DNA from 2 places in the Hyphomicrobium sp. B1 genome. Region 2 is predicted to be linked to the other one. Evidence: predicted binding sites of a transcription regulator. Region 2 holds the regulator's gene; the other holds the start of a gene.
What was found. The regulator LexA, encoded in region 2, represses DNA repair genes until DNA is damaged. The targets are predictions, from matches to a motif close to TGTTCNNNNTGTGTTCNG.
Positions count from the first base shown of each region.

Region 1 (9,693 bases), 870 kb from region 2:
ATTCAGTAGCAGCCGGGCCAGGCGCTTTGGTTATCGTCAGATCGCTGGTCTATTTCGTCGTGTTCTACGTCGTGACGGCGCTCTATCTCGTGCTCGGCTCGTGGTTGCTCATCGGGCCAAGGCCATGGGCGATGAAAGGTCTCGAAGTTCACGGCCGCACCTGCGTCTGGCTGCTGCGCCTCATCTGCGGCACAAAACTCGAAGTTCGTGGACATGAAAATCTGCCGAAGACGGGCTGCCTCGTCATTTCAAAGCATCAATCGGCGTGGGACACGTTCGGGCTCATCTCGCTTTTTCGCGATCCGGCGATCGTGTTGAAAGACGAGTTGAAGTGGATTCCGTTCTACGGCTGGTTTTGCATCAAGTTCGAGCACATCCTGGTTAAGCGCGAGAAAGCCTCGGCGGCGCTCAAAGCCCTCATCCGGGACGCCCGGCAGCGGATCAGCATCGGCCGCGAGGTCGTGATTTTCCCGGAGGGGACACGGACCATTCCGGGTGCACCGCCCGACTATAAGCCCGGCTACGTAGCTCTTTATGAAGCACTCGGCGTCGTCACCGTGCCGCTGGCGCTCAATTCCGGGCTGTTCTGGCCGCGCCGCAGTCTTTGGCGCTATCCGGGCACCATCGTCGTGGAATTCCTGCCGCCGCTGCCACCGGGATTACCACGCGCGGAGTTTCGCAAAAAAATCGAGACGGCCATCGAAACCGCGAGCATGCGACTTATTGAGGAAGCGGCACGTGGTCCCTCGCCGCCGCCCCTGGCGAAGACGCAGAATTCGGCTCAAGCCGCATAGGTTTTCCACATTTTATCCAACCGCCTGATGTGCCGATGCCGCAACGCGGTGAAAATCGTCGGTGTGGTTGCGCTTTGTTATGCACGGTGTTCGCATCGCTGTGGCAGATCTTACGTCTGATCGTTTCAGCAATCATGGAGCCATCCAATGCGTACTTCCGCCCGGTTGATGTGGGCCATTCTTGCCGTCGGAGGCGTCGCTATGGCCGCCGCTCCGGCCGAAGCCAAGCAGTGTTTCAAGAAAGCCGCCCAGGGCGTTGCGCTCACGGAAGGGCTTGCACATTTCCAGGTCGATGCCGCGCTTCTGCAAGCGACCGACTGGAACATTTACTTCACCTGGGTTTCGGGCAACGGCACGCCGGGATATTCGTTCGGTCCCCGCCACTATAAGTGCAACTCGGAGGCGATCGGCTATTCGTGCTACGGCGAAGCGACGCTCTGCAAACTTTGAGGCGATCAGCCTTCCCGAGATAAACGCTCGCCGCAAAGCCCGCCAGATCGGCGGGCTTTTTCAATTGCCGTTGACCGCAAATTCCAGGCCCATCGAAGGCGGTGGTTACCATACGACCAATTGTTTTTCCGCTAACCATTACAATTGGAAGCAAATGCTTTCTAATGGTCTGGCGGGGAGTTTTATTTTTGAGGAGTGCGTATGTTGAAAATCAAAGCAGCTCTCGCGACGTTTGCTGTCGCGATGCTCTGGGCTAACAGCGCGTTCGCCTTCTGCATTGGTCCGTGGTGCTTTGGCGGCGGTGGCGGAGGCGGCGGTGGTCCGGCTCCTGCGCCCGAGATCGATGGGCCGGCTAGCCTCACGGCTGTCGCCTTGCTCATCAGCGTCGGCGCCATCGTCTACCGCAAAATGAAAGACTAAGGTCGGCTCGCCTCGTTGGGCGCGCAACGATTCCAAAGATGGGACCGCGGCTGTCTTCGGCCGCGGTTATATTATTTGAGCGATTGACTTGCCAAGCTCGGGAACATATAGTGAACATGCATTGAAGATTGGTTGGCAACGCCTATATCCCGGTGTCCCCGATGTCTGCGATTTTATCAGCTCTGCCCGCGATTTCCGACGCCATTTGGCGGCGCAAGTACCGCTTTGCCGGGTCGCCGACAGCGGCTGGCGATGAGACGATCGAAGACACCTTCCGGCGCGTGGCCAAGGCTGCAGCATCGGCGGAAACCGACGAAGCCACGCAAGCGAAGTGGGGCGTTGCCTTTTACGATGCGATGGCCGATTTCGGCTTTCAGCCGGCCGGTCGCATCCTGGCCGGGGCCGGTACGGACCGCAACGTTACGCTCTTCAATTGCTTCGTTCTCGGCGCAATCCCTGATGATCTTTCCGGCATTTTCGAAAGCGTTAAAGAAGCCGCGCTGACGATGCAGGCCGGTGGCGGCATCGGGCATGATTTCTCGACGCTTCGTCCCCGCGGCGCAACCGTCAAAAGCATCGGCGCAGACGCGTCGGGACCGGTCAGCTTTATGGACGTCTGGGACGCCATGTGCCGCACGATCATGTCGGCGGGCCAGCGCCGCGGCGCGATGATGGCGACACTACGCTGCGATCATCCCGACATCGAAGCTTTCGTCGCAGCGAAATCCGATCCGCTGCGGCTCAGGAATTTCAATCTTTCGGTTCTCGTGACCGATGCCTTCATGGAGGCCGTGAAACGCGGCTCGCCTTGGGAACTCGTGTTCGAAGGCAAGGTCTACAAGACGATCGACGCCAAGGGCCTCTGGGACAAGATCATGCGGGCGACGTATGATTACGCAGAGCCCGGCGTCATTTTCATCGACCGGATAAACGCGGCCAACAATCTTGCTTATTGCGAGACGATCTCGGCGACGAACCCGTGCGGTGAGCAGCCGCTGCCGCCTTATGGGGCGTGCCTTCTCGGTTCGATCAATCTTGCCCGTTTCGTGGAGAAACCATTCTCGCCGGACGCGCACGTCAATCACCAAAAGCTCGAAGCCCGCGTTGCAACCGCCGTTCGCTTTCTCGACAACGTTATCGACATCTCGCGCTATCCGCTCGAAGCCCAGGCGCAAGAGGCGCGCGCGAAACGGCGCATCGGCCTCGGCATCACGGGGCTTGCAGATGCGCTGATCTTCCTCGGCCTTTCGTATGGCAGCTTGGCTGCTCGCGAGAAGGCGGCCGAATGGATGGCGATTATCCAGAATGCCGCCTATCGCGCCAGTGCAGCGCTGGCCGCTGAGAAAGGCGTGTTTCCGCTGTACGACGCCAACGCTTTTCTCGCCCGGCCCAATGTCGAGCGTCTGGACGGTGACGTGCGCGCGGCGATTGCGGCCAATGGCATCCGCAACGGCTGCCTGACCTCGATCGCGCCGACCGGCACGATCTCGCTGCTCGCGGGCAATGTTTCTAGCGGCATCGAACCTGTGTTTGATTTCGTCTACCGGCGGCGCATCCTCGGCGATGGTGCGACGGCGAGCGAAGAAACCGTCGAGGATTACGCTTACCACGAGTTCCGCGCCCAGTTCGGCGAGAATGCGCCACTGACGCATGCGTTCGTGACGACTGAAACATTGTCGCCCGCCGAACACGTGGCGATGCAGGCAGAGATGCAGCCCTACGTCGACAGCGCCATCTCGAAGACGATCAACACGCCTGAAGCCATATCCTTCGAAGACTTCCGGGATATCTATGCGGAAGCGTTTGCGCTTGGCCTCAAGGGTTGCACGACCTATCGGCCGAATGCAGTCACGGGCGCGGTGCTGTCCAAAGCGGAAGGGGTAAACGATGCGAAACCCGCGCCGACCTCCAGCGTCAGTGCTTCGGAAGACCCGGCGAAATTCGGTGACGTCGTCTACATGACGAAGCCACTTGAACGCGACGCAGCGCTCGAAGGCATAACGTACAAGATCAAATGGCCGGCGAGCGCGCATGCGCTCTATGTCACGATCAACGATATCGTTCGCGACGGGCGACGGCGGCCGTTCGAGATCTTCATCAATACGAAGAACCTCGAACACTACGCCTGGACGGTGGCGCTGACGCGCATGGTCAGCGCCGTATTCCGCCGCGGCGGCGATGTTTCGTTCGTTGCTGAAGAGTTAAAGGCGGTGTTCGATCCCGAAGGCGGGCGCTGGATGGGTGGCCGCTACGTGCCGAGCCTGCTGGCCGCCATCGGTAACGTCATCGAACAGCATATGCTGCACATCGGTTTCCTCACGCGCGAAGATGCCGAAGGCAGCGACGCCAAACCTGCGCACCTACCCGTTGCGGCCATCGAACGATTGGGCAGCGGGCCGCAGACAGCGGCGCGTGATGGCACGGCATCACAGGTGGCGGTGGCGCGAATTTGCCCGAAGTGCGGCGAACGGGCGCTTCGCCATATCGAGGGCTGCTGGACGTGCACGAATTGCGATTATTCGCGCTGCGGCTAAAGCCGTCAGAATTAACGATGTCGGAACGACTTTTTTGCGCGCACCGGAATGGTGCGCTGCGTATTCGCTAACGCCTATTCAGAATTGCGCGCGAAACGCCTCTCTGCTCAGGCAGAGTGTTTGCAATTCTTCCTGTTCTCAACACCTCATTGACCATCGAGGCGCGATCAGGGCGAGCACGTCAAATTTTCGAACCAAAGTTCACCATTTTTCACGGGGATGCGGGGTATCACGGTCTCAAGAGCAATATTCGGCGACAGTCGCCGATCAGGGGTCATGCGTAATGAGTGCCGAAATTATTCAGCTTGCCGATTTCCGGGCGCGTCGTCAGAGCGGTGACGAAGCGCTGCAGGTGAGCATCAGCGGGACGTATCCGGAGCAGCCGCCGCGGTTCCACTTCTGGACCGGCGCGTCAGGCAAGCGCTACGTCCACACGGTCTACAGCTTGTTCGATTGCCCGACGCTCGAAGACGCCAACTACATCCTCGTGCGTCGCAACGATCGCTCGACGCGCGCCGTTCTCGCCATCGGCCGGTTGTCGAACAACTGCCCGTCGGAGAACCTGGCCGAGATCCGTCAGCATGCGGCAGCGCTCGGCGCCGATGAGGTCCACGTGCATCTGCTCGCGTCGTCCAATCAGGAAGCGGCGGCCGTCGAAGCCGATCTCATCACCGCGCAATTCATGAACACGCCGCACTCGGCGTAAGCCACGAATACGCTTGGATCGGCCTCAAGCCGATCCCTTGCCGGTACGCGCTGCATTTCTACCGAAATCGGGCTGTGCCGTATCCTGGCCAGCCTGAATGATACCGCGGCGAATGGCACGGGCGTTGGCGAATGTCTTCTCCAGCGTCGGCCCATCGCCGAAACGGATTGCACGCTGAAGCGCTACGAGGTCTTCCGAAAAGCGGCCGAGCATTTCGAGCACAGCCTCTTTGTTGTTCAAAAAGACGTCGCGCCACATCACCGGATCCGATGCGGCAATGCGCGTGAAATCACGGAAACCGGCCGCCGAGAACTTGATGACCTCGCTGTCCGTCACGCGCTCCAGATGCGCTGCCGTATTGACGATATTGTAGGCGATGAGGTGCGGCACGTGACTGGTGATCGCGAGCACCATGTCGTGGTGCTCGGGCGTCATCAGCTCGACATTAGAGCCAAGCTTGCGCCAGAACGTTTCAAGCTTTGCGAGCGCGGCCGGGTCGGCATCCGGACCGGGCGTCAGGATACACCAGCGACCGTCGAACAGTTCGGCAAAGCCCGCGTCTGGACCCGACTGCTCGGTTCCTGCAATCGGATGGCCGGCGATGAAATGCACACCATCGGGCATGCTCGGCGCGATGTCACGCATAGCCGCGCCTTTGACCGAGCCAACGTCTGAGACGATCGCGCCCTTCTCCAGGTGCGGACCGATCGCCTCGGCGACAGTCTTGAAGGCGCCGACCGGCGTGCACAGAATGACGAGATCGGCACCTCTGACGGCCTCAACGGGATCGGCGTAGGCCTTCGTAACAAGGCCCAGCGCCTCTGCCCGCTCGCGTTCTTCAGGCGTTAGCGCGCTGCAGACGATCTCGCCCACGAGCCCGGCACGGCGCGCAGCGTGGCTGATGGAGGAGCCGATCAACCCGATACCGATGAGCGCCAGGCGCTTGAACATCGGCTTTGTCTCACTGTCTCCGGATGCCATCAGGCAGCGCCCTTCATGTAGCGCGCGAGCGCATCGACAGCGCGTTTGTTGTCGCTCTCGGAGCCGATCGTCATGCGGAGCGCATTCGGGAAACCGTAGGCGCCCACCTTGCGGACGATGACGCCTTGCGATTTCAAGAATTCATCGGCGCCTGCCGCGGTCTTGTCGCTGCCTTCGGGGAAATGCATCAGCACGAAGTTGGCGACGCTCGGCGTGACGGTGAGGCCGAGCATTCTCAACTCGCCTTCGACCCACGGAAGCCAGACGTCGTTGTGGTGCTTGGCGCGCTCCATGTGTGCGATGTCTTCGATGGCGACGGCGCCTGCTGCAATGGCGGGCGACGACAGATTGAAGGGGCCGCGGATGCGATTAAGCACGTCGGCGATTTCCGGCGGACAATACGCCCAGCCAATGCGCAGCGCGGCGAGGCCATAAATTTTCGAGAACGTGCGCGTCATCACCGTGTTCGGGGTGGTCGCGACAAGTTCGATACCAGCCTCGTAGTCGTTGCGGCTGACGTATTCGCTGTAGGCCGCGTCAAGCACGAGCACGATGTCGCCGCGCAGCCCAGCGCGCAGTCGGCGCACCTCTTCGATCGGAATGTAGGTGCCGGTCGGATTGTTCGGATTGGCGAGGAAGACCATGCGCGTCTTGGGCGTGACGGCGGCGAGAATGGCGTCGACGTCGGTTTTCAGGTCGCGCTCGGGCACGACTACGGGCGTCGCGCCGTTGGTCAGAATGGCGATGCGATAGACGAGAAATCCGTGGGCGGTGTAAATCGCCTCGTCGCCGGGGCCCAGGTATCCCCGCGCCAAAAGACCCAGCAGTTCATCAGACCCTGATCCGCAGACGATGCGCGCCATATCGAGGCCGTAGCGGCGTGCGATGGCTTCGCGCAGGCGGGTTGCCTGACCGTCGGGATAACGCTCCAGTTCGCCGGCAGCGGCCTTGAAGGCCTCGATCGCGGCGGGGCTCGGGCCGAGCGGCGTCTCGTTGGACGACAGTTTGGCAGGGGTCAGGCCGCCCGGCACCTTGCTTTCGCCCGGCACGTAGGCTGCGATATCGAGTATGCCCGAACGTGCAATTGGAGCAGTCGCCACCATATAAGATCTCAAATTGTTGACCGAAACTGGGGATTTCGGGCGCATTGATAGGGGCTTCACCACTTGAAATCAAAGTTTAAAGTTGACTTTATCGGCCGCTCAGCCAGACCGCTTTCGACGCCCTTAACACCGGGACTTCTTTCGCAGCCATGACCGCAGCTCCACCAGATCTCATCGCTCCGGCTGCGCGGCGCTATTCGGAGGTGCATTCGCCTTCGAGCCCGGTCGCGTGCTTTGACGCGAGCGCGCCGTTGCGGCTGGCGTGTCAGCAAGATTTAGCCCCGTTTTCAATTGCATATGAGACTTACGGCGAACTCAACGCCGCAAAATCAAATGCCATTCTGCTCTGCCATGCGCTGACGGCCGACCAGTACGTCGCAAGCAAGCATCCGATCACGGGCAAGCCCGGCTGGTGGGAATCGCTTGTCGGGCCGGGCAAGCCGATCGACACAGACAGGTTCTTTGTCATCTGCTCGAACATTCTCGGCGGCTGCATGGGCTCGACCGGCCCGGCCTCGATCAATCCCAAAACCGGCGAGCCCTATGGCTTGAACTTTCCGGTCATCACCATTGGCGACATGGTGGAGGCTCAGGCCCGGCTCATCGACTCTTTGGGCATCGATCAGCTCTTTGCTGTTATCGGCGGCTCGATGGGCGGCATGCAGGTGCTAGAATGGGCATCGCGCTACAAGGATCGCGTGTTCGCAGCTGCGCCTATCGCAACGGCCGCCTGGCACTCGTCGCAGAACATCGCGTTCCATGAGGTCGGGCGGCAGGCCGTGATGGCGGACCCGGAATGGAAGAGCGGCAACTATTACGCCTCGGGCACGGTGCCGAAGAACGGCCTCGCGGTCGCGCGCATGGCTGCGCACATCACGTATCTTTCGGAAGAGGCCTTGCACCGCAAGTTCGGCCGCTCACTGCAAGACCGCTCGGAGAAAACGTTTTCGTTCAGCGCTGATTTCCAGGTCGAGAGCTATTTGCGGCATCAGGGCTCGACGTTCGTCGATCGCTTCGACGCCAACAGCTATCTCTACATCACGCGCGCGATGGACTATTTCGACATGCGCGAAAGCGCGGGCGGCACGTTGGCGAATGCGTTTCGCGGCACCAAAACGCGCTTTTGCGTCGTCTCGTTCACATCCGACTGGCTTTACCCGACGAAGGAAAGCCGCGAGATCGTGCAAGCCTTGAACGCCGTTGCCGCCAACGTGTCGTTCGTCGAGATCGAGAGCGATAAGGGGCATGACGCGTTCCTGCTCGAGGAGCCGACGTTCTTCGCGACGATCCGCGGTTTTCTCAATGCCGCCGCGGTAAAGCGCGGCCTTAGCGCGCCGAAAGAGGTGTCGCGATGAATGCCCCGGATCTTGGCAAAATCGTCGGCGCTCCGAAAACACCACGCCTCGACCACGTTCTCATTACCGAGATGGTCGAAGCGGGCTCGCGCGTGCTCGATGTGGGTTGCGGCGACGGCGAACTTTTGCAGCTTCTGACCGAGCGCAAAGGCGTCGACGGTCGTGGCGTGGAATTGCAGCGCGACAAGGTCAATGCCTGCGTTGCGCGCGGACTTTCCGTCATCCAGGGCGACGCCGACCGCGATCTCGATAACTATCCGGATCAGGCATTCGACTACGCCATTCTTTCGCTGACAATCCAGGCGACACGGCAACCGAAGACGGTGCTCGAAAATCTGCTGCGCATTGGTCGGCGGGCCATCGTGTCGTTCCCGAATTTCGGGCACTGGCAGGTGCGCACGAAGCTGCTGTTCACCGGCCGCATGCCCGTCAACGACAATCTGCCGGACGCCTGGTATCTGACGCCAAACGCGCATCTGTGTACGATCCGCGATTTCGCTGATCTCTGTGCGTTAGTGAACGCTGACGTCGAGCAGGCCGTTGCCTTCAACGCTTATGGCGCGCGGCTTCCGATCCGTTGGTCGCTGTCGATGCAAAACCTGTTTGGGGAAAAGGCTGTGTTCCTGCTGCGTGGTCCGAAGCCGGAAGCGGCGACGACACTCACCTGAAAGGGCGAATACCGGCGGTCGTTCGCGTGTCGGCGGGCTTCAGGATCGCGGGCTGCGCGACACGTTTGCCGCTGCCGACCGGCGCCATCACTTCTTTCGTCGCTTCAACCAGTATGACGCCGGCAACGCCGATGGACATACTCGGGCCGAAGCGCTCCAGCGCAGGCGCCATGCGTAGCATCAGACGTTGGTTGACCGGCGGGAAGTAGAGCGATTCTCCCCAATCGACGGGCGTAAAGAGCGCATCCGTCAATTGCGTTTCGAGCTGGCCACGACTGAACGGCAGTCCGTAACCGAAGGGCGTGCGGTCCATACGCGACCAGAGTCCGCGGCGGTTGGGGACGACGAACAGCGCGCGGCCGTCAGGCTTCAGCACCCGCCAGAATTCCCGTAGCAGCGGGCCGGGCCGTTCGGATTGTTCCAGGCAATGGACCGCCAGCAACCGATCAATCGAATTATCAGGGAGCGGCCACTGGTTGTCGCCGACGAGCACCGAATGACAATGGCCCGAGCGCGGCCACACGATGGCGCCCTGGCGCGCGGGCATCAGGCAGGCAAGGCTCTGGGCTTCGGTGCGAAACGTGCCAAGAAACGGCGATGCAAAGCCGGCGCCCGCGATCGCGAGGCCGTTAACCCGTTTCCATCTTTCCCGGATGGCCAAGGTCAGCTGGCGCCGCACGAC
Region 1 is NZ_CP134871.1:1,643,675-1,653,367, reverse strand. Features, by position in the region: gene RLW55_RS08030 (lysophospholipid acyltransferase family protein) at 1-794, shown strand, start outside; gene RLW55_RS08035 (YdcF family protein) at 1-1, shown strand, start outside; gene RLW55_RS08025 (hypothetical protein) at 942-1,244, shown strand; gene RLW55_RS08020 (hypothetical protein) at 1,446-1,664, shown strand; gene RLW55_RS08015 (adenosylcobalamin-dependent ribonucleoside-diphosphate reductase) at 1,826-4,198, shown strand; gene RLW55_RS08010 (hypothetical protein) at 4,482-4,904, shown strand; gene RLW55_RS08005 (prephenate/arogenate dehydrogenase family protein) at 4,929-5,885, opposite strand; gene hisC (histidinol-phosphate transaminase) at 5,885-6,988, opposite strand; gene metX (homoserine O-acetyltransferase MetX) at 7,138-8,343, shown strand; gene metW (methionine biosynthesis protein MetW) at 8,340-9,011, shown strand; gene RLW55_RS07985 (methyltransferase domain-containing protein) at 9,004-9,693, opposite strand, start outside.
Region 1: a site for LexA is predicted at 1,764-1,781, ahead of RLW55_RS08015 (adenosylcobalamin-dependent ribonucleoside-diphosphate reductase). Genes of this name have one in related genera too.

Region 2 (9,693 bases):
TAACCATACCGGCGCAGACTGTATCCCAGTAGCCGCCTTGTTGGGCGGAGTTCGAGTTTTTCAGTCGCGTTAGGGTCAGTCGCGTTATGTCGTCAAATCCGTGTTTTTTTCCCTTAGCCGCGGCCGGCGCAACAGCATTCGCGCTGGTTGCGGCAATTTTCGTACCCTACAACTACACGCTCGCCGCCGATCAGAGCTTCGGCGAGCCTAAGCAGGCGCACCCTAGCGCCGTCGATATCAAACCGAAATTGCCCGATATCAAGAGCGCGAAAGCCGTTCTCGATCAGAGCGACGAATATGCGGCGCTCGAAAGCGTGCAATTCGCACTGACCGAAGTCGCCGACGGCGCCAACTATGTCTGGCATCGCGGCCACGGCCAGCTCTCCGGGCTCGTGGCGCCCCTCGCCTCATTCAAAGACACGCACGGCAGCGTCTGCCGGTATGCCGTCGTCATACTAACCGGAGCGCATGCCACGAAGCGCACCGAATTCGTCGCCTGCCGTTTGCCGACCGGCATCTGGCAGATCGAGTCATAAGTTTCCCCAAACCTCTCCCCCAGACCAATGAAAAAGGCGGCCCTTGGGTCGCCTTTTTCATTGGCGCGTGCGACTGCGCTCTGCGCAGCCGGCCGCACGCGCGGGCTTGGTGCGTCGTTCTTTGTTAGGGCCGGGCGACTCGCGTTCCGCGAGCCGGCCGCCCGGCGCGGGGTTGGTGCTTCTTTCTTTGTTTGGCGCGTGCGACTGCGCTGCCGGTTGCACTTCTCTCACGGGACGAGCGACGTCCGGCCGACGAAGCATCAAAAAATGACGAGGTTCGCAGCAAAGGCCACGACCGCCGCGAGCGACAGGCCCAGCGCCAATCCCGGTTTCGTGTCGCGAACGACGAGCACGATCGCGGGCAGCACGAACACGACCCAGATCGCGACGACGATCGCCGTCACGCTATCGACGGCGATGTTGGCGATGGCATTGCTCCGCCCCGCCTGATGAAAGACCGCGATGTAGAAGATCGCGACCAGCGTCTCGATCGCGACGAGGATAATGGTGGGGAGACGGAGGGGTGAAGCCTCCGATGATGCTGCGTTCAATTGTGTGCTCCGAATTGCCGGACCTGAAACTCTCTGATCGCCGTTTGCGTTGCGTGGTTATCAACGGCTTATGTCGGAACCCTCCTTCTGTGGTTGTGGCGCTACTGAACGCCTCGGCTGGCGCGCCAGAAAGCCTCGTCTCAAGTTCGCGTTCTCGGCTGAGGAGCACCGTCATCCCTCCACTAATGGTTTAGTTTGCTGGTTGCTGTTGCCGAGGCCGGGGATTTGCAGGGATAAATTTCTAACCGCATGTCGGCCGTGCGGTTAGTCGATCGTCCTTTAAGCAAACAAGACGACGAGATTCACAATCTGAGGGGCAATTCATGGGTAGGGTTCGCGTAGCTGGCTTTGCGGTGTCGATCGATGGCTTCGGTGCAGGGCCAGAACAAAGCCTGGAACACCCGATGGGAAAAGGTGGCAAGGACTTGCACCAGTGGTTCTATCCGACGCGGGCTTTTCGGTCGATGATAGGGAAGGATGGCGGTACCGAAGACCGGTTCGCCAGCGCCGCAATGGCAGGCTTTGGCGCCTTCATCCTCGGAAGAAATATGTTCGGCCCGGCCGGAGACGATTGGGGAGGACCCGACTGGAAAGGATGGTGGGGCGACAATCCCCCGTATCATGCTCCGACGTTCATCCTCAGCCACCATGCGCGCGCCCCAATCGTGATGGACGGCGGGACGACGTTCCATTTTGTTACCGATGGGATCGAGGCGGCTCTCGCTCAAGCCAAAGCCGCTGCCGGTGACCTTGATGTGAAGATCGGCGGCGGGGTTTCGACAGTTCGCCAATACCTGATGGCAGGAGCGATCGACGAGTTACACCTAGTGCAGTCGCCCATCGTCCTGGGCCGCGGTGAAAACCTGTTTGCAGGCATCGACCTGCCAAGCCTTGGGTATCGCGTAACGGAGGTGGTCCCGACGGGTTTGGCAACCCATCTGGTGTTGTCCAGCTGAACGCCGAGGGCTCCGCCGTCTAAGCCTCAAGGAAGAGGTTACACGCGGCGCGCTAGCCGAGGCCGTAGGTCGAGACGATCCCGAAGACCAGCAGAAACATGAAGACTGATACGGCAAGCGCATCGTAAATCGCGCCGGTCCGATTGGGCCGTGGAGAATAGAAGCGACCAGAATCCGAATAATAGTTCATGGCTTTTTTCCTTGGCTGGCTGTTGATTAAACGCGCTCGGAATGCCGCTATGGCGAGTTCCATAAACCGATTGCTTCGGCTTCATTCAAAAAATGTAAGGCGGACCCTGCCCCACCGCAACCTGTCGCCTAAAAATGCTCCCGTTATGTTCCCAGCCATCGAAAGGCGGGTATCGGGTCAGCTTCGGGCATGGGTCAGTCAGCTCGTGCGGGGCGCTGCGCCTCCCACAAAAAAACTTATCCCCGCCTTCCGAACCGCCCGCATACTTCCCTCGCCCGTCCGGTGAAGGGCTCGCGCGCAAGGCGTTGCGTCGGGCTCGGACGGGGCAGCCTGACCCGGGGCATCACGCACGCTTCCGGACAAGGCGAACGGCCGGTCCGCACGGGGTGAGAAACCCGTGTGCGGAGCATCCCGCTTCATCAAGTGACCGTGCTCGCGACCCTGTTCTCAGGCTGTCACGGAGCGGATCGGTTCCGAGACTTCAAATGCCACGACCCAGCCGCGGAACCCGTCCGCTTCGTGCTTTATACTTGGTGCAACCGACTCTGCTCCGCAGAGCCGGCCGGTTGCACACGCCTGTGTCTTCGTTCTTTGAAATTGATGGCGCTAATGACGGCGTTCCGCGAGCCGGGCGCTATGCGAGGGGCTGCGCAAATCCGTGCGTCAATGCCCGCGCCAGGAGCCGTGCACGCCCGGAACGAAATGACGGCTCATGTTGCCGCCGGTGATGGCGTCGGTCACAAGCGTCCCGATTACGGTGACAATGACCCCAATGATGATTTGAGAAAACAAACCTCGCATTGTTCGCACGATGCTCCACCCCAACGGCAAAAGTATGAAACGCCCGGGTCGATAAACAGACATGCGACGTCTTTCCGTCGGTTCTTTGTTTGGTGCTGGCGTCTCCCAGATCATCTATGGACGATGGAAGAGATTGTCGGACTGATGGATGAAGTAGCGCCAAAGCCAGGACGCCCAAAGACGTATAAGAAGCGGATTGCCGCCTGAGAATTTGCCGCGATAGGATGCGAGTGTGAGGTTGGAAAACGTGTGAATTGATGCCAAAGATAGTCAGAGATGTTTTGGGTGCTTTATTTATCGGCCTTTTTTGTTCTCTGACCGTCTTTAGTTTGGGCGCCGTCTTCGGTGCGGACCAGCCACAACAACAACCCCAACCCTGCGCACAGTACTCACAGGAAGACAACAAGCGTTTGCTCGGCGAAACCTTTCGGGAGCGGCTGACGTCTGATCCGGTCGCGTTCTTCACTCTTTGGCTGACTGTTTTCACCGCCGTTCTCGCCATCTCTACCATAGGCCTTTGGATCGTCACTTGGCGCGCATCCGTCGCCCAAGCACGCGATATGGATCGATCGATTAAGGCGACCGCTGATTCCGCTGACGCCGCCAAAAAATCCGCCGAAGTCGCCGAAAGAAGCCTTCACGAATTGAATAGGGCGTTTGTCTTCTTCAAGCGGATTGCTTTTGAGGAAGAGTCTGGAAAGGGAATGAATGTCGTGGTCACGTGGGAGAACATCGGAAACACGCAAACTGTTCAGATGAGATCCGCCATAACTTGGCAAGCCTTTCCACCCGCCATTTGGTCTGGGTTCAATTATCCAAATGCCGCTCCAGGTGGCCCAAGCTCTATTGGACCAAAAGGCACCAGAACCATGCTCCCGGTGCTGATCCCAGAAGCTAACCTGCGTGAAGTGCTCGCTGGTAGAGCACGCATCCTTGCGTATGGCTGGACTGAATACGATGACATTTTCGCGCAAGTAGCCCATACGGATAGACATAGAACGGAGTTTTGCATGGAAGTTCTCGTGCGGCTCCAGCCTGGAGGCAGCGGGATGATCGTCAGCGATCGAACCCACACAGAGTACAACGGCGCTGAGCGCGAGTGCGGCCAGCGTTTTCGCGATGCGCAGAGACTGCGGCCCCGCCTTGCCGAGGCTGAAATCCTTGAACAGCCGGATACTTTGGTTGCAACCGCCACAACTGGACCGCGCCCCGAAACGACCGAAAACTAGCTTCTGGCGTTTGCGCCCTAATACCAGGGATTCACCTTCATGAATTCCGCTCAAGGCAACGACATCAGCGTATAGATGGAGGGCGGCCCAAGCCGCCAGTGCCCGCACGGCGCGCCCCCCTACACGCCCCCCCCCCCCAAATCATGATGCCATTCCCGCCATTTGCTGCTCTTCGGCACCACTGGCCGGAAAATTCAAACTGCGACACGACCTATTGACTTGCATGGGTTGCGGAACGAGACGAGAACGGTTAGGGTACATACACGATTTGTACTGTGAATGAGCGGGCGGTATTTCGGTGGTCAGCGTCTCAGCCCGCCGCGCTTGCCAGCCAGGAAAGGCTTGAGACGAACCGCTATGCTCACCGAAAAGCAGAAAGACCTCCTCCTCTTCATCCATGCGCGCATGCAGGAGCGCGGCGTGCCGCCCTCATTCGACGAGATGAAGGATGCGCTGGATCTCAGGTCGAAGTCCGGCATTCACCGGCTGATCACCGCTCTGGTGGAACGCGGGTTCATCCGCCGCTTGCCGCACCGGGCGCGGGCCATCGAAGTCATCAAGCTGCCGGACAATCAGGTTGGCTTGCCGTCCGCGGCACAGGGTGCCAGCACGGCCGCAGCACCGCAGCGGGGCTTCCAGCCAAGCGTGATCGAAGGCTCCGGTCCGCCGAAGACGAATGTGGCCACGCCGCCGCCGTCGCACGTCATTGACGCGCGGACGGTGTCGATCCCGGTCATGGGCCGCATCGCCGCCGGTACGCCGATCAGCGCCATTCAGAACCACACGCACGACATTGCGGTGCCACCCGACATCCTGACCAACGGCGAGCACTTTGCGCTGGAGGTCAAAGGCGATTCGATGATCGAGGCGGGCATCCATGACGGCGATACCGTCATCATCCGGCGCTGCAATACGGCGGAGAACGGCGATATCATCGTGGCGCTGGTCGAGGGCGAGGAAGCGACGCTGAAACGGCTGCGCAAGAAGGGCTCGACTATTGCGCTCGAAGCCGCGAACCCCGAATTCAAGACGCGGATTTTCGGACCCGACCAGATCGACATTCAGGGGCGCCTCGTCGGCTTGATGCGGCGGTATTGAGCGGCGGTTCGCCGCCATGCGTCGACCGAGCTAGAACGACGCGGCGCAGCGTCGATGGCTAACGACCGCTTTCGGCGTCCGGCTCAGTGAGATCTTCCGCTTCGAGTTCCGCCCCCTCACCCGGATCGACGTCGGCTGATGTGCGTGTTTCGGGTTCTGCTTCGGCCGTCCGGGCAGGTTCGGCAGCCGGGGCGCCCGCCGGGGGGGGCGGGGCCTGCAGAATACGGGGTTTCGGCAGCACTACCTGCTTTCGCTCCGGCGTCTCGCTCCAAGGTCGTTCGCCGCGATGGGCCGCGACCGTTTCAAGACGGATTTTGGGCTCCGGACTGTCGTTGCCGCGGTCGACGTAAAGGGCGTAAGCACCATTGCGCCAGCGATCGAAAACGTCGACGACCGTTCGCGGCACGGCGCAATTGCCGGGCTTGGGCGTATCGAGCACAAGCACGTCGGCGTTGAGGCAATCGTCGGTCACGGCAGCGGGATGGCGCGCGACCGCGACGGTCGCGCCTTTGACATGCGCGATGCAGCCGACAGCGTCGCAAGTAAAGCCTTCGCCGGTCTTGGCATCGCGCGCCGTTCGGGAATCGCCGTCGTATTCGAGCCAGCGGTCGAGGTCGTATTTCGTGCCCTTGCCCGGCATGGCGTCGAGCTTGCCCGAGTCATCGCGCACGGCGACAAGCAAACCTTTCTGTCCGACCAGAACATCAGGGCGCGGCATCCAAGGCGCAACAAGCAAACCGGCGCCGACAAGTGCAACGCCGAGAAGCCTGATCCGCGTCTGCCAAAGCAAAAACCAGATGCCGCCCGTGAGCATCAGCACGAAAGCCAGTTCAGGGATCGCTGGAATATGTCCGACAGCGCCCGGCAACGCGCCGACTTCGTTCGCACACCACGTCATGCCTTCGATGCCCCAGCCCATCAGCTTCAGGCCGAGCCATTCGAGGCCGAACGGCATCAGCACCATCGCGACGAGCGCCGCCGGCATGACGATCAGGTTGCAGATCGGAATGGCGATCATGTTCGCGAGCACGGCATACTGCTGGCTCTGGTGAAAATTATAGGCCGCGAACGGCGCGACCGCGACGCTTGCGATCAACGTCGAGGCGATGATCTCACCGAAGAAGACGACGACGCGCATGACGGGATGCGGCTTCTGCTCGCGATTGAACAGGCTGCTCAGAAATTCGTGCGAGGCGATCAGCGCGGTTACGGCGGCAAACGACATCTGAAAGCCCGCGTCGAGCAGGCTCTCGGGATAAGCCAACAGAATAAGGATCGCCGCGAGCGCGACGTTGCGCAACGCAAGCGCAGGGCGATCAATCAGCATGGCGCCGAAGATGATGAAGATCATCAGCGCCGAGCGCACGGTTGCGAACTGGCCTCCCGAAATCGCGAGATAGGCGACCGCGCTGATGATGCCGAGCGCAGCGGCGATCTTTTTGATCGGCATCGTCAAGGCGACACGCGGGATCGCAGCGAGGATCAGGCGGATCGAAAAGAAAACAGCGCCTGCTGCAATCACCATGTGCAGGCCGGAGATCGAGAGAATGTGAAACAGTCCGGAATTCTTGAACGCGTTGTTCGTCTCGGCACTGATGCCGCCGCGCTCGCCGGTGATGAGGGCAAGCGCGATTTCGCCGGTTTCGCCGGGAAGCGCCGCACGGATGCGCGCGGCGATTGCCTGGCGGATATTTTCAATGGAGCGGCGATACCACTGGACGATGCTATTGGGGTCGAGGTGGCCTTCGATCGTTGGCGCTGCGAATGCGTAGCCGACGCCGCCGACAGATTCGAACCAAGCGGTGCGCGCGTAATCGAAGCCGCCTGGAAGCGCTGGCTTTGCCGGCGGTGAGAGATTGGCTTTGATGCGGATCTTGTCGCCCGGTGCGGCGCGCGTTTTGGACGACATCGTGCGGATGCGCACGACGGCAGGCGTATCGGCTGCAGCGAGATTTGCGATTTTGGGGTTGGCAATCGTCAGTCGCTGGCCACGCGGCAGCTTGGCCTCGACCATTGTCACGGTGCCTGAGACTTCAACGCTGTGCAGCGCCTTGGTCAGAACGGGCGCGCGGACCGCTTCGACGCGCAGCTTGGCGATGCCAAAGCCCGCACCGATCAGAACCAGCGCCATCATCAGTGTCGCGGCGAGCGTGCCGGAGCGCACTGTCAGGCGCAAAATCACGGCGAGTGCCAGCGGCGCGAACGCTACGATCAGCGCCGGCTCCATTGGGAGCGCGAAATAGGCGGCAATTCCGGCACCGAGGCAAACGGGCGCCCAAAGGAAAAAGCTCTGCCGTTCAGCTTCAAACAACAGGGCAGCGCGGCTCATGCCGTGGTCGGCATAGCCTGGAAATGCGACGTCCGGTCCCCGCGCTTCGACCGACATGCCCTGTCCATGACGCATCGGGAACGGGAATTTTCCGCCCCCTTAACTTGTCCCATCTCACATGCTACGAGCGGAGCCTCAATCCCTCAATGGCAGACAGAACAAAAGGTCCAAAGGCCGAGACCATGACACCCAGCGCGCCCATCGTTCGATTTGCACCCTCGCCCACCGGATTTCTCCATATCGGCGGCGCACGGACGGCGCTATTCAACTGGCTTTATGCGCGTGGGCGTGGCGGCCGCTTTTTGCTGCGCATCGAAGATACGGACCGGGAACGCAACAACGAGGCGGCGGTCGCGGCGATCCTCGATGGCGTCAAGTGGCTTAGCCTCGACTGGGACGGCGATGTGATTTCGCAGTTCTCGCGCGCCGACCGGCATCGCGAGGTGGCGAACGAGCTGCTGGCGCGCGGCGCCGCCTATTACTGCTATTCTTCGCCCGCCGAGATCGAAGCGGCACGTGAGAAAGCCAAAGCCGAGGGGCGACCGCAGATTTTCCTGTCGCCCTGGCGCGACCGCGATCCGAGTGACGCACCGAAGGACGTAAAGCCCGCTGTCCGCCTCAAGGCACCGCGCGACGGCGAGACGATCGTCAACGATCACGTGCAGGGACGCGTTGCCTTTCCGAATAAGGATCTCGATGATCTGATTATCCTCAGATCGGATGGCAACCCGACGTACAATCTCGCGGTCGTAGTCGACGATCACGACATGGAAATCACGCACGTCATTCGCGGCGCCGATCACCTGACCAACTCGGCGCGGCAGACACAAATCTACAATGGCATGGGCTGGACGGTGCCCGATTTTGCGCACGTGCCGCTCATTCACGGCGCGGACGGCGCGAAACTTTCGAAGCGTCATGGCGCACAGGGCGTCGAAGAATATCGCGACATGGGCTATCTGCCGGTGGCGTTGCGCAATTATCTCGTCCGCCTCGGTTGGAGCCACGGCGACGACGAGATTATTTCGACGGAGGACCTGATCCGCTGGTTCGACATCGATAACATCAACAAGAGTGCGGCGCGGCTCGACTTTAAGAAGCTCGACGATCTCAATGGCCATTACATTCGCGCGGCCTCCGACGATGAGTTGGCTGCGCACGTGCGCGGAATGCTGCCGCACCTGAATTTTTCAGCGCTTGCCGAGATCGCGCCGGACCCAAAGGCTCCGCCGCGATCCGACGTCGCTCTCGCGCGCGAAGTGCTGCGCCAGCTTCCGGCCGTGCAGTCGGGAAAAGACCTGGCGGATCTCTTTGCGGCGAAAGGCTGGGAGACGTTCACGCGCGCAATTCCGTCGCTGAAAGAACGCTCGAAGACGCTCGCCGAGTTGGTTGGCGGCGCATTGTTCATTGTCGCTCAGCGTCCGCTGAAGCTCGAAGACAAGGCAGCGAAGCTTTTGAATGCAGAGGGCCGGGCTTCGAACGCCGAAGTGGTCAAGCTGCTCTCGGAGGTTTCCGCGGAGCAATGGACCTCGGCGTTGCTCGAAGCCAAGGTGAAGTCCTACGTCGAAGAGAAAGCGTTAAAGCTCGGCAACGTCGCGCAACCGCTGCGCGCGGCGCTGACGGGGCGCGCAGTCTCGCCGCCGGTCTTCGACGTCCTTGAAGTGCTGGGACGCGACGAAAGTCTAGGCCGGATTGCCGATACCGCAGCGTAAACGCTAATTTCCGGCTTCGAATGCGATCCTCGGGCTTGTTCCGAAGATCGACGGGAAACTAGCGAGCGGCCGCACTGTATCATCGGCTTTGCCTTTCAGGATGACCGTATCAGACGGACTGTATCCGGGCTGTTTTCAGCATTCATATCCCACTTAACGATCTCTTGCCGCACCGCAAAAAATCCGGTAAATCCTGGTTTGCCGATTGCTTCTGTGAAGGCCGCCGAACGTTCTCCAGGGTCCTTAAGCATACGGGCCCACCCGTCGGGGAATGCGATAGTTACTTCAGGC
Region 2 is NZ_CP134871.1:2,516,030-2,525,722, reverse strand. Features, by position in the region: gene RLW55_RS12095 (hypothetical protein) at 87-536, shown strand; gene RLW55_RS12090 (hypothetical protein) at 797-1,087, opposite strand; gene RLW55_RS12085 (dihydrofolate reductase family protein) at 1,411-2,043, shown strand; gene RLW55_RS12080 (hypothetical protein) at 2,096-2,233, opposite strand; gene RLW55_RS12075 (hypothetical protein) at 2,897-3,034, opposite strand; gene RLW55_RS12070 (hypothetical protein) at 3,292-4,263, shown strand; gene lexA (transcriptional repressor LexA) at 4,621-5,361, shown strand; gene RLW55_RS12060 (ComEC/Rec2 family competence protein) at 5,420-7,765, opposite strand; gene gltX (glutamate--tRNA ligase) at 7,837-9,402, shown strand.